DNA from 2 places in the Variovorax sp. dw_954 genome. Region 2 is predicted to be linked to the other one. Evidence: riboswitches for the same ligand, from Rfam matches in the RefSeq annotation. Region 2 holds a riboswitch; the other holds the start of a gene.
The links. Region 2 has a riboswitch for S-adenosylhomocysteine ahead of ahcY (adenosylhomocysteinase). Riboswitches for the same ligand answer to the same signal wherever they lie in the genome.
Positions count from the first base shown of each region.

Region 1: another riboswitch for S-adenosylhomocysteine. It lies ahead of metH (methionine synthase); the one in region 2 lies ahead of ahcY (adenosylhomocysteinase).

Region 1 covers NZ_JAAVVD010000004.1:286,525-293,686, reverse strand. The annotation lists gene hutG (N-formylglutamate deformylase) at 1-30, shown strand, start outside; gene HB681_RS09600 (ABC transporter substrate-binding protein) at 239-1,366, shown strand; gene HB681_RS09595 (homocysteine S-methyltransferase family protein) at 1,493-2,545, shown strand; gene HB681_RS09590 (SH3 domain-containing protein) at 2,694-3,437, shown strand; gene HB681_RS09585 (LysR substrate-binding domain-containing protein) at 3,444-4,352, opposite strand; gene HB681_RS09580 (PACE efflux transporter) at 4,454-4,894, shown strand; S-adenosyl-L-homocysteine riboswitch at 4,952-5,048, shown strand; gene metH (methionine synthase) at 5,074-7,162, shown strand, end outside.
Region 2 covers NZ_JAAVVD010000017.1:104,084-111,245, reverse strand. The annotation lists gene HB681_RS24115 (peptide chain release factor 3) at 1-964, opposite strand, end outside; gene HB681_RS24110 (MFS transporter) at 1,366-2,703, shown strand; gene HB681_RS24105 (hypothetical protein) at 2,771-3,406, opposite strand; S-adenosyl-L-homocysteine riboswitch at 3,674-3,743, shown strand; gene ahcY (adenosylhomocysteinase) at 3,812-5,251, shown strand; gene HB681_RS24095 (TlyA family RNA methyltransferase) at 5,326-6,123, shown strand; gene metF (methylenetetrahydrofolate reductase [NAD(P)H]) at 6,137-6,970, shown strand; gene HB681_RS24085 (septal ring lytic transglycosylase RlpA family protein) at 6,967-7,162, shown strand, end outside.

The DNA of each region.
Region 1 (7,162 bases), on a different contig from region 2:
GCGGTGCTGGGGTTCGTCGAGGCACGCTGAAATCGAGCAACGCTGCGCATGCGCGCACGCGTTTCCAACCCCATGTCTCTCGCGATGGCAATCGATGTAAGCGCGGTGTAGGCCCTCCGCCACGTTTGTTTCCAAGCGTTACCACCGCGGCTAACATCGCCGCGCGCAGCGGCCCGCATCGCTGCGATGCAAGGGCGCGCCGCGCGCTGAAGCACCACCTATCGGAGACATTGCCTTCATGGATCGACGTTCATTTGTCCTGGCGACTGGCGCAGGCGTTGCATTGGGATGTGGCTCGGTGGTTCACGCCAGCGAATCCGGCAAAGACATCGTGATCGGCCAGAGTGCCGTTCTCAGCGGCGCGCTGGGCCCCAGCGTCCTGCTCATGCAAAGCGGAGGGCGGCTGGTGTTCGACGAGGTGAACGCGCAAGGCGGCATCGGCGGGCGCACGCTGAACCTGATCGCGCTGGACGACGCCTTCAATCCCGCGACCGCGCAGGCCAACTACAAGACGCTGATCGAGAAGCACAACGCGCTGGCCTGCTACTGCGGCGTGGGCGCCGCGCCCACCTTGGCTGGCCTCCCCCTGCTGCGCGCCAGCGACACGCCACTGGTCGGCGCGACCGCCGTGGTCGACTCGGTGCGCGACAAGTCCGAGGGCGTCGCCTACTACACCCGTGCCAACCAGCAGCGCGAGGCCGCCACGCTCGTGGCGCACCTGGACACGCTGGGCATCGAGCGCATCGCCGTGGCCTACATCGGCACGCCGGGCGGCGAGGAAGTGCTGGCCCAGATCAAGCAGGCCACGGCGAAGACCAAGGTCGCGATCGTGGGTGCGGTCCCCGTGGAGCCCGACGCCAGCAATGCCGCCGCCGGTGGCAAGGCGCTGGCGCCGATGCAGGCGCAGGCCACCATCCTGTATCTCACCGCGGCGCCGGCCGTGAGCTTCATCCAGTCCGCCCGGGCCAACGGCGCCACGCCCACGTTCTATGGCATGTCGATCCTGGCCGGCGAGGTCGCGGCCAAGCTGCTGGGCGACCAGTCGCGTGGCATCGCGATCTCCCAGGTCACGCCCTATCCCTGGGATTCCTCCCAGGCAGACTCCGTCCGGTTCCGGGAGCTGGCGCAGAAGGCCAGCGTGCCGGTGGGCTATCACAGCTACGAGGGCTACATCTCCGCTCGGATCCTGGTCCAGGCGATGCGCGCGGCCGGCCGCGATCTCACCCGGGCCAGCCTGCACAGCAGCCTGCGCAAGCTGAAGACGCGCGTAGCGACGCTCAACGCCGACTTCACCGGCGGCCGCATCACGGGCTCGGAATTCGTCGAACTGGTGCAGGTGCGCCCGGACGGCAAGTTCCTGCGCTGAACGTGGCGCCGGCGAAGGCCGGGCGTGACGCGGAGGTCGATCGGGTGGCAGCCACGATTCGGTGATGTGCATCGCGGGCTGACCCTGCGCCGCGCCGGCTTTGCCGGGCTTTCTACAATTCCCGCCATGCAGCCCATCCCCTACACCCGCGCCCAGCAACTGCCCGGCATCCTCGCCGAGCGCATCGCCATCCTCGACGGCGCGATGGGCACCATGATCCAGCGCTTCAAGCTCAACGAGGCGCAGTACCGCGGCGAGCGCTTCAAGGACTTCGAACGCGACGTCAAGGGCAACAACGAACTGCTCTCGCTCACCCGGCCCGACGTAATCCGCGACATCCACGAGGCCTACCTCGCAGCCGGCGCCGACCTCATCGAGACCAACACCTTCGGCGCCACCACCATCGCGCAGGAGGACTACAAGATGGCCCACCTGGCGCGCGAGATGAACCTCGAAAGCGCGAGGCTCGCGCGCGCAGCCTGCGACAAGTTCAGCACGCCGGACAAGCCCCGCTTCGTCGCCGGCGCCCTTGGCCCGACACCCAAGACCGCCAGCATCAGCCCCGACGTGAACGACCCCGGCGCGCGCAACGTCGACTTCGAGACCCTGCGCGCCGCCTACTACGAGCAGACGGAAGCGCTGGTCGAAGGCGGCGCCGACGTGATCCTAGTCGAGACCATCTTCGACACGCTCAATGCCAAGGCCGCGCTGTTCGCTGTCGACGAGTACTTCGACAACTCGGGCCACCGGCTTCCGTTGATCATCAGCGGCACCGTGACCGACGCCTCGGGCCGCATCCTCAGCGGCCAGACCGTCACGGCCTTCTGGCACAGCGTGCGCCATGCCCGGCCGCTGGCCGTGGGCCTGAACTGCGCGCTCGGCGCGGCGCTGATGCGGCCCTACATCCAGGAACTGTCGAAGGTGGCGGGCGACACCTTCATCAGCTGCTATCCCAACGCCGGCCTGCCCAACCCGATGAGCGACACCGGCTTCGACGAGACGCCGGCCGACACTTCGCGCCTGCTGCATGAATTCGCGGCCGAAGGGCTGGTCAACATCGTGGGCGGCTGCTGCGGCACCACGCCGGACCACATCGCGGCGATCGGTCAGGCCGTGGCGCCATTGGCGCGCCGTGCACTCAAGCCGTTCTATCGCGAGCCTGCCGACGCAGACGCCTGAAGGCTTGATGTGAAGCGGGCGTAAAGCCCGGCGCCAACGCGCGCATCGGTGCACGGAGCGCGCTTTCGAGCCGTTGTCTGCCAAGGTGACCGCCGATTGACAACTGTTTCACGTGCGGCCTACCCTGACGCATAAAGGAAACAAACCCATGAGCAACACCTTCGGCATGCGATGGATCGGCATCGGGGCGCTTGCGCTGATGCTCCCGCTCGTGGCATCCGCCCAGGAGGCCTACACCCGTGGTTCGGTGAACCTCCGGGCCGGCCCCTCGAACGACTACCCCTTGATTACGCGGCTCGCGCCGGGCCAGGCGGTCTCCGTCGTCGGATGCACGGGCGGCTACGGCTGGTGCGATGTGGTCCTGCCAGACGGCTTGCGCGGCTGGGCCGCGGCGACGCGGCTCGCGTATCCCTACGGTGGCGCGACGGTGCCGCTGGCCAGCTACGGCGCGATCATCGGCGTGCCGATCGTCACTTTCAGCATCGGCAACTACTGGGGCAATTACTACCGCGACCGCCCGTGGTACGGCGAACCCCGCTGGTGGGGTGGCCGCCCGCCGCCGCCGCCCGTGCCCGGATGGCGGCCACCGCCGCCGCCGCACGCGGGCTGGCAACCCCGCCCGCCCGGTCCGGGCTACGTGCCGCCGCCGAGGCCGCCGGGCGGCCCCGGCTATGGGCACCCGGGCTACTACGACCCTCGACCGCGTTACGACGCGCATCCGGGTTATGCCCCGCATCCGGGACACGCCGCTCAGCCAGGATTCAACCCGGGTCGGCCTCCCCAGGCGCCGGGCGGCCCTCCGCCACGCGCCGGAGGCGTGCCGGGGCAGCCGGGGCAGTACACGGAACCGATGAAGGACTTTGCGCCGGGCGTGCCGGCGAACAAGTTCTGAACGGGATCAGCCTTTTGCCTTGAGCGCACCTTTGTCGGCGCGTTGAACAAGCTGGATGAAGCGCTGAGCACCCAGCCCCAGCGGCCGCTCGCGCGACCACACCACGTCGACCCACAGGTCGAGCCCGTTCGACAGGTTGTCGAAAACGATCTCGACCAGCGCGCCGGTCGCCACATGCGGCTGCACGAAGCTGCGCGGCAGCCAGCCCCAGCCGACGCCCGCCGTGATCAGGCTCAGCGCGGCCAGCGCGTTGTCGCTGCGCCAGGTGTGGCGCGCGAACACGAATCGCGGATCGCGCGATGCGAAGTCGCGGCCTGCCACCACCACCTGCCGCGTATTGATCAGGTGCTGCTCGCCCAGGCGGCTGCCGGCCGCGACGTAGACCGGATGCGTGGGTGCGATCACCGTGACCAGCACCTCGCTCGCGACTTCCTGGAAGCCCTCGCGCCCGTCGATGCTGGGGCGCTCGAACACCAGCGCGAGCTGGGCGCGGCCGGTGTGCAGCATCGCCAGCGCGTCGGCCTGCGGCGCGGCCAGCACCTCGACTTCGAGCAGCGGATGCTCCTGCGCCAGCGCGGCCAGGGGTGCGCTCCAGGGTGCCGAGAGCAGTTCCGGCGCAATCGCCAGCGTCAGCCGGTTCTCCAGGCCCTGGGTCAGGCCCAGCGCCTGAACCTGCAGCGCCTTGAGCTGCGCCGAAAGCAGCCGCGCCTGAGGCTCCAGCGAGCGCGCCGCCGAGGTCGGCTTGGGTTCGCGGCCGGTGCGGTCGAACAGCTGAAGGTCGAGCTCCGCCTCGAGTTGCGCCACGGCCATGCTGACGGCGGAAGGCACCCGGCCCAGCGAACGCGCAGCGGCTGAAAACGAGCCCTGGTCCAGCACGGCCAGGAAGAGTTCGACGGTTTCGCTGGTGAAGGCCACGACGTCTGATCTATCAATGAAACTGAAAGAAGATGACTTTTTATATCAGAAAGATGGCCATAAAGTCACCCCATCCCAACGAATCCAGTGGCAGTTCCATCATGCAAGGCATCCAGCGCAAAGTCGTCTACCTCAGCCTCTACGAGGGCATCGCGATCCTGTGCTCCAGCGTGGGCCTGTCGCTGATGTCGGGCCAGCAGCTGTCACATTCGGGTCCGCTGGCGGTCAGCATGTCGGCGGTGGCGCTGGCCTGGAATTTTTTCTACACCCTGGGCTTCGAGGCCTGGGAATCGCGCCAGACGACGCACGGCCGCAGCCTCAAGCGGCGCATCGTGCATGCCATCGGCTTCGAAGGCGGCCTGATCGCGTTGCTGGCGCCGCTGGTGGCCTGGTGGCTCGACGTGACGCTCTGGCAGGCGCTCGTGATGGACCTGGCGCTGTCGGCCTACTTCCTCGTCTACACCTTCGCCTTCAACTGGGGCTTCGACCGCGTCTTCGGCTTGCCGGCCTCGGCGATGGGCGGCAAGGCCCAGGCGGCCTGAGCCTTTCGTCTTGAGGGTGGCGCGACAGACGTGGGGGCATAGCGCTTAAAATCCCCGGCTCCCAAGGAGCGTTGCAACATCCCCGGCGTCATGCACGCCGGGCATGTCAGGCTTGGGGTTTCTCCAGGTCTTTCCGCAACGACGCTCACCTGCTGACCCGATTCACACAGGTGAGTGCCATGTCCCAGACAACCGATCACGTTCCTCCCATGCTGCTGTCCGGCCTCGAACCGGTCTCCATCGGCGAGGGCTCGCTTTTCGTCAACATCGGCGAGCGCACCAACGTCACCGGCTCCAAGGCCTTCGCGCGGATGATCCTGAACGGCCAGTTCGAGGATGCATTGGCCGTGGCGCGCCAGCAAGTCGAGAACGGCGCGCAGGTGATCGACATCAACATGGACGAGGCCATGCTCGACAGCAAGGCCGCGATGGTGCGCTTCCTCAACCTGATCGCCAGCGAGCCCGACATCGCGCGCGTGCCGATCATGGTGGACAGCTCCAAGTGGGAAGTGATCGAGGCCGGCCTGCGCTGCATCCAGGGCAAGGGCATCGTCAACTCGATCTCGATGAAGGAGGGGGTGGAGCAGTTCAAGCACCATGCGAAGCTCCTGCGCCGCTACGGTGCCGCGGCGGTCGTCATGGCCTTCGACGAGAAGGGCCAGGCCGACACCTACGAGCGCAAGACCGAGATCTGCGAGCGGGCCTACCGCATCCTCGTCGACGAGATCGGCTTTCCGCCTGAGGACATCATCTTCGACCCGAACATCTTCGCGGTGGCCACGGGCATCGAGGAGCACAACAACTACGCGGTCGATTTCATCGAGGCGACGCGCTGGATCAAGCAGAACCTGCCGGGGGCGAAGGTGTCGGGCGGCGTGTCGAACGTGAGCTTTTCATTCCGTGGCAACGACCCGGTGCGGGAAGCCATCCACACGGTGTTCCTGTACCACGCGATCAAGGCGGGCATGGACATGGGCATCGTCAACGCCGGCATGGTCGGCGTGTACGACGACCTGGAGCCGACGCTGCGCGAGCGCGTGGAAGACGTGATCCTGAATCGCCGCCCCGATGCCGGCGAGCGCCTGGTCGAAGTGGCCGAGACCGCCAGGAGCGGCGCCAAGGACGAGAGCAAGAAGCTCGAATGGCGCGGCACGCCGGAGGCGCCGCAGACGGTGGGCCAGCGCCTGAGCCACGCGCTGGTGCACGGCATCACCGACTTCATCGTCGAGGACACGGAAGAGGCGTACCAAGCCATCGTTGCCAGGGGCGGCCGACCGCTTCACGTCATCGAAGGCCCGCTGATGGACGGCATGAACATCGTGGGCGACCTGTTCGGCCAGGGCAAGATGTTCCTGCCGCAGGTCGTGAAGTCGGCCCGCGTGATGAAGCAGGCCGTGGCCCACCTCATCCCGTACATCGAGGAAGAGAAGAAGCGCGACGAAGCCGCAGGCCGCGACGTGCGCACCAAGGGCAAGATCATCATCGCCACGGTGAAGGGCGACGTGCACGACATCGGCAAGAACATCGTGACGGTCGTGCTCCAGTGCAACAACTTCGAAGTGGTGAACATGGGCGTGATGGTGCCGTGCCACGAGATCCTGGCGCGTGCCAAGGTCGAGGGCGCGGACATCGTGGGGCTCAGCGGCCTCATCACGCCAAGCCTCGAGGAGATGCAGTACGTTGCCGGCGAGATGCAGAAGGACGACCACTTCCGCATCAGGAAGATCCCGCTGATGATCGGCGGCGCGACCACCAGCCGCGTGCACACGGCGGTGAAGATCGCGCCGCACTATGAAGGCCCGGTGGTCTACGTGCCCGATGCCTCGCGCAGCGTGAGCGTGGCGCAATCGTTGCTCTCGGACCAGGCCGGCAAGTACATCGACGAGGTGAATGCCGACTACGACAAGGTGCGCCACCAGCATGCCAACAAGAAGCAGGTGCCGTTGTGGCCGCTGCCCAAGGCGCGCGCCAACAAGACGCCCGTCGACTGGTCCGCTTTCACGCCCACGGTGCCCAAGTTCATCGGCCGCCGCGTGTTCAAGAACTTCGACCTGACCGAGTTGGCCAAGTACATCGACTGGGGCCCGTTCTTCCAGACCTGGGACCTGGCCGGGCCGTTCCCCGCGATCCTCAAGGACGAAGTGGTCGGCACCGAGGCCGTGCGCGTCTACGCCGATGCCAAGCGCATGCTGCAACGCCTCATCGAAGGCCGCTGGCTCACGGCGAGCGGCGTGGTCGGCTTCTGGCCGGCCAACACGGTGAACGACG
Region 2 (7,162 bases):
CGAAGGCGATGCGGTCGCGGTGGTTGGCGTCCATGTTGGCCTGCACCTTGAACACGACGCCAGCGAAGTCCTTGTCCTCGGGCTGGATCTCCTTCACGACCGACTGGCGATTCACCAGCGTGGTGCTGGTGCGCGACTGCGGCGAAGGCGCCAGGTCGACCAGCGCATCCAGCACTTCCATCACGCCGAAGTTGTTCACGCCGGAGCCGAAGAACACCGGCGTCTGCTTGCCGGCGAGAAAGGCCTCGTGGTCCCAGGCATGCGATGCGCCGGTGGCCAGTTCCATGCTCTCCATCGCGTCCTCGAAGTCGGTGCCGAAGCGCTTGGTCAGCGTTTCGCGGTCCGACAGCGGAATCGTCTCGAAGTCCTGCGGCAGCCGTTCGCTGCCCGACTCGAACACCGTCATCGCCTGCGTGCGCAGGTTCATGATCCCGCGGAAGGTCTTGCCCTGGCCGACGGGCCAGGTCATCGGCACGCAGGCCATGCCGAGTTCGCGTTCCACTTCGTCGAGGATGTCCAGCGGCTCGCGCACCTCGCGGTCCATCTTGTTGACGAAGGTGATGATGGGCGTGTCGCGCTGGCGGCAGACTTCGATGAGGCGCCGCGTCTGCGCTTCGACGCCATTGGCAGCGTCGATCACCATCAGCGCCGAGTCCACGGCGGTGAGCACGCGGTAGGTGTCTTCCGAGAAGTCCTTGTGGCCGGGCGTGTCGAGCAGGTTGATCACGTGGTCGCGGTACGCCATCTGCATCACCGACGAGGCCACCGAGATGCCGCGCTGCTTCTCGATTTCCATCCAGTCGGAGGTCGCATGGCGTGAGGCCTTGCGCGCCTTCACCGAGCCGGCGATCTGGATCGCGCCCGAGAACAGCAGCAGCTTCTCGGTCAGCGTGGTCTTGCCGGCGTCAGGGTGGGAGATGATCGCGAAGGTGCGACGGCGGCGGGTTTCGGAAAGATAGGACACGAAGAGGGTTCCAGAGACAGGATGTGGCCGCAAGGATTGCGGACCGCGCAGTCGCCATGAGGAGGCGAGGCGCGGCGGACCAGGGGTCGAGGAGAACCCGCAATTATCGCCGCCCCGGCTTGGGCAGTCACTTGCGGGACGCCGCAGCGGACGCCTACCGTTGACGGCACCCGCTGTCCCCGGGGAGACTGGGCAGGCACAGACCGACGCACAACAGCCGTCCGCCCATGAGCGGATGCAAGGAGGAGACCACCGCACACCAGCGCTTCACGCGCACGGGTCGGGCCGCCACGGCCATCCGTCCCGACTCGCGCTTCCACATGCCACCGACGCGAAACGTCCGCCCCGCGGCGTGACGCAGTACGTGGCCTCATTTGAAAAAACAACGGGGAGACAACAACATGAATGAGTTGGAGACAAGAACGATCCGCAAGGTGATGCGGCGCATTGTTCCTTTTTTGATCCTTTGCTATTTCGTCGCTTATCTCGACCGCGTCAACGTCGGCTTTGCCAAGCTGCAGATGAACGCCGCGCTCGGCCTCAGCGAAACCGCCTATGCGCTGGGCGCGGGCCTGTTCTTCGTGGCGTACTTCCTGCTGGAGGTGCCGTCGAACCTGGCACTCAACCGCTTCGGGGCGCGCTTGTGGATCGCACGGATCATGGCCTCGTGGGGCCTGGTGTCCGCGCTGTTCGCCTTCATCGACCCCATCTCCAGATCGCTCGGTGTCAGCAACGAGGTGACCTTCTATACGCTGCGCTTCCTGCTCGGCGTGATGGAGGCGGGCTTCTATCCCGGCGTCATCTTCTACCTGACCCTGTGGTTCCCCGCGATCTACCGGGCGCGGGTGGTGTCGCTGTTCATGCTGGCCATTCCGTTCTCGTCGATCATCGGTGCGCCGCTGTCGGGCGCGTTGCTCGGGATCACTGGCGCCGGGCTGGCTGGGTGGCAGTGGCTGTTCGTGCTGGAGGCCGCGCCATCGGTACTGCTCTCCATCGGCGTGATCTTCTACCTGACGGACCGCCCGGTCCTGGCCACCTGGCTCAACAAGGAGGAAATCGACTGGCTGGACACACGGCTTGCGCAAGAAGCCAAGGAAAAGGTCGCCGCCGGCCACGGCCACATGAGCCTCTGGCAATCGATTTCCAACCCGCGCATCCTTGCATGCGCCGCCGTGTATTTCTGCCTCAACGCGGCGAGCTACGGCGTGGCCTTCTTCCTGCCGTCGATCATCAAGGGCTTTGGCGTCTCCAACCTGCAGGCCGGTTTCCTGGCCGCGCTGCCCTTCGTCTTCGGCGCCATCGGCATGGTGACGCTGAGCCGCAACTCCGACCGCACGCTCAAGCGGCGTGAGCACGTGGCCTTCGCACTGGCGCTCGCCGCCGTTGGCGTGGCTGGCGCAGGCATGGTGAGTGCACCGGTACTGATCCTCGGGCTGCTGTGCCTGGGGCAGATTGGCGTGTCGTCGGTGCCGCCGCTGTTCTGGCCGATCCCGAGCAGTTTCCTGACCGGGGCTTCGGCGGCGGCAGGCATCGCAGCGATCAACTCGATCGGCAACCTCTCGGGCTTCTTCGGTCCCTACATGATGGGCTACCTGCACGACAAGACCGGCAGCTTCACCACCGGGCTGATCCTGCTCGGCTCCGTGGCGGCCATCGGCACCGTGATCGCGCTGCGGCTCAAGGTGGAGTCCGAGACGCCCTCGGCGGCCGTCGCGCCCAAGGGCGCCGTCGCGCACTGACCGAAGAATGGCGCGGGCCAACCCGACGAGGGCAGGGGCCGCGCCATTCCCGAGTCCCTCCCCGGACTCACATCGGTGGCTGGAAACCGTTGCGCCCGACCAGCATGCGCAGCGCGGTCGGCTTGCCTTCCTTCTCCTGCGCCGTGATGACCACCTTGGCGCCCGGCACCACCAGCGCGGCCTGGTCCTGGTTGCCCGGCTTGAAGGTGACGACCGGCGTGCCCGCAGGCACGATCACCGTCTGCTCGCCGTCCTTGTACTTGAGCAACAGCTTCTGCCCGCCCGGCACCGATGCCGGCGCAGCAGAGAGCGTGGAAACGGTGGCGTTCGTCATCGTGCTCTCGGGCATGTAGTCCCAGGGCCGGAAGCCTTCGCCGGTGCCGCGTGCGGACTCCGGAAACACCACGATCTCCATCGCGCGCTGCGTGCCGTCGGGTTGCGGCATCGACCCGGCGCCGACGAAGCTGTCGGCCTTGATGTCCGCCATCGTGAGCGGCACGACCTCCGAGACGCTCATGTCCGCGGGCCGCACCAGCGTGACCACTTCACCGCTGCGGTCCTTGACGACCATCGAGTTGGCGTCGACACGTTCAATGACCCCGCGCACTCGGACCTGCGCGGGCGCTTGCGCCGCGGCGACCAGGGGCAGCGCGGACGTGGCCGCAATAACGATCGAAATGGCGAGTTGCTGAGCTTTCATCATGGCTTGGGTCTCCGGACAGGCGATGGGAATCGGCAGTCTAGGACGATCCTTCCAATCCCGCTGGCCAGGGCAGGCTGATGAACGACGTTTCAGGGTCGCAATCCCGTCGGGCCAGTGTCTTTGCGGGCGATCTGTGGCGTTGCGACGCTCGCATGCGCAGGCAGTGAGTGCGGCGCGCCGCGGCTTGCAACCCACCCGGCAAAGGCGCCGTCGCGACCCCGAAACACAGTTCGGCAGCTGTCAAATCGCACCCGCGCTAAAATCCGCCGTTCCGAGGAGCGTTGCAGCGCCGACAGGCGTGAGGCTCGGACCCTTATCGCAACCACGCTCACCCGCTGTTCTCGCGGTGAGTTTTCATACCCCGAACGCAGTGGCATTCTTCAAACCAGCTTTGTTGGAGTTCACATGAGCGCAGTTCTCAAGCCCACCCCCGTTTCCACCGTTGACCAGGCCATCGCCGACCTGTCGCTTGCCGCCTGGGGCCGCAAGGAAATCCGCATCGCCGAGACCGAAATGCCCGGCCTGATGGCCATCCGCGAGGAGTTCTCGAAGGCGCAGCCGCTCAAGGGCGCGCGCATCACCGGCTCGCTGCACATGACCATCCAGACGGCCGTGCTGATCGAGACGCTGCAAGCCCTCGGCGCCGACGTGCGCTGGGCCTCGTGCAACATCTTCTCGACGCAAGACCATGCCGCCGCCGCCATCGCCGCCGCCGGCACGCCGGTGTTCGCCATCAAGGGCGAGTCGCTGAAGGACTACTGGGACTACACCCACAGCATCTTCGACTTCGGCTCCAAGGGCACGAAGGGCGAAGGCCCGAACATGATCCTCGATGACGGCGGCGATGCCACGCTGCTGATGCACCTGGGCCAGCGCGCCGAGAAGGACCAGTCCGTGCTGGCCAACCCGACCAGCGAGGAAGAACGCATCCTCTACGCCGCCATCAAGGCCAAGCTCGCCGTCGACAACACCTGGTACACCCGCAAGTCCGCCGAGATCATCGGCGTGACCGAAGAGACCACCACCGGCGTGCACCGCCTGAACGAAATGTCGGCCAAGGGCACGCTGCTGTTCCGCGCCATCAACGTGAACGACTCGGTCACCAAGAGCAAGTTCGACAACCTCTACGGCTGCCGCGAATCGCTGGTCGATGGCATCAAGCGCGCCACCGACGTGATGATCGCGGGCAAGGTCGCCTGTGTGGCTGGCTACGGCGACGTGGGCAAGGGCTCGGCGCAGGCGCTGCGTGCATTGAGCGCGCAAGTGTGGGTCACCGAGATCGACCCCATCAACGCACTGCAAGCCGCGATGGAAGGCTACAAGGTCGTGACCATGGAGTACGCCGCCGACAAGGCCGACATCTTCGTGACCACCACCGGCAACAAGGATGTCATCACGCACGACACCATGGTCAAGATGAAGGACCAGGCCATCGTCTGCAACATCGGCCACTTCGACAACGAGATCGACGTCGCGTCGATCGAGAAGTACGAGTGGGAAGAGATCAAGCCGCAGGTGGACCACATCACCTTCCCGGACGGCAAGAAGATCATCCTGCTGGCCAAGGGCCGCCTGGTGAACCTGGGCTGCGGCACGGGCCACCCGAGCTTCGTGATGTCGTCGTCGTTCGCCAACCAGACCATCGCGCAGATCGAGTTGTTCACCAAGCAGGACGCCTATCAGGCCGGCAAGGTCTACGTGCTGCCCAAGCATCTCGACGAGAAGGTTGCACGCCTGCACCTGAAGAAGGTCGGCGCGATGCTGACCGAGCTGACCGATGCACAGGCTGCCTACATCGGCGTCGACAAGAAGGGTCCGTACAAGGCGGACACCTACCGCTACTGATCGGCGAAGGATGCAAAGCCTTCGTGCTTCGCACTGCGGTGCGAGCTTGCTTGGGGCGGCCCGGCGCTTCGCTCATGCGCGCTGATCAATTGCTCGTCGAGCGCGGCATGGCCGCGTCCCGATCGCAGGCCGTGCGCCTCATCGCCGGTGGCTTGCGCTGGCGTGATGCCGGCACCACCGACGCGTGGCGCAACGTGGTGAAGAACCGCGACGACCTGCCCGAAACCGCGGAGCTCGAGCTGCTCGACGCGGCCGAATCGCGCTACGTCTCGCGCGGCGGGCTCAAGCTCGAAAGCGCCTTGCGCGTCGCGGGACTCAAGCCATCCGGCAAGCGTTGCCTCGACGTGGGTCAGTCGACGGGTGGCTTCACCGATTGCCTGCTGCAGCATGGCGCATTGCACGTGACCGGCATCGATGTCGGCCACGGGCAACTGCATGCGCGGCTGCGTGGAGATGAGCGCGTCACCGCCATCGAGAAGGTCAACGCGCGCGCCCTGACGGCCACCGACCTGATGCCCGACGACGCGGACGATGGCGCCCTGTCAGAACCGCCGCCCGAGCCATCTTTCGACATCATCGTTGGCGATTTGTCTTTCATTTCACAGACGCTGGTGCTCCCGGCCGTCGTGCAGTTCCTCACGCCTGCTGGCGATTTGCTCATGCTCGTCAAGCCGCAATTCGAATTGCAGCCCGGGCAAGTCGGCAAAGGCGGTATCGTTCGCGACCCGGCCCTTTTCGCAGTGGTCGAGCAGCGCTTGCGGGAGGCATGCGCCGCGCTGAGTCTGCGCGTGGTGAACTGGTTCGACAGCCCCATCGAGGGTGGCGACGGAAACCACGAATTTTTCTTGCACGCCGTTCGCGCAGAGCGGTGAACCGGAGTTGGCCATGCGCCTTCCATTGAGCTTTGAGTTTTTCCCGACCAAGACGCCAGAAGGCGCGGTCAAGCTGCGCGCGGTGCGCCAGCAGTTGTATGCCATGAAGCCCGAGTTCTGCTCGGTCACCTACGGTGCCGGCGGCTCGACGCATGCAGGCACCTTCAATGCCGTGCGCGAGATCCTTGCTGAGGGGGTCGACGCGGCCAGCCATTTCTCCTGCATCGGCGCCACCAACGCCACCGTGCGCGAGCAGTTGGCCGAGCTCAAGGCCATGGGTGTCAAGCGCCTGGTGGCGTTGCGTGGGGACCTGCCCAGCGGCTACGGCGCTGGCGGCGAGTTCCAGTACGCCAGCGACCTGATCGCCTTCATCCGCAACGAGACCGGCAACGATTTCCACATCGAGGTGGCTTGCTACCCAGAAGTGCATCCGCAGGCACGTTCGCCGGAAGCCGATCTCAAGGCCTTCGCAACCAAGGTGCGCGCAGGCGCCGACTCGGCCATCACGCAGTACTTCTTCAGCCCCGAGGCGTACTTCCGCTTCGTGGATGAAGTGCGCGCGCTGGGCATCGACACGCCCATCGTGCCGGGCGTGATGCCGATCATCAGCTCGACGCAACTGATGCGCTTCTCCGACGCCTGCGGCGCCGAGATTCCCCGCTGGATCCGGCTGCGCCTGCAGAGCTATGGTGACGACGTGGAATCGATCAAGTCCTTCGGCGCCGACGTGGTGGCCACGCTGTGCGAACGCCTGCGTGCAGGTGGTGCGCCGGCCATGCATTTCTATACGATGAACCAGTCGGTGGCGACCCTCGGGCTGCTGCAGCGATTGGGCTGGGGTCCATGAGTTCCTGGCGCGTCGGTTGCAGGATTGCAGCGTTGCTCGCGGCGGCATTCACCGCCGGCTGCGTTGTTCCGCCCGCCGCGCCTGGATCGGCCGATACCGAGGATGGGGCGGCTCCGGTGGCCGGCGCCGAGACACCCTCGACGTCTTCCTTTTCCTGGCCGCGCCTGCGTCCACTCTCGCGCCTGCCCGCGA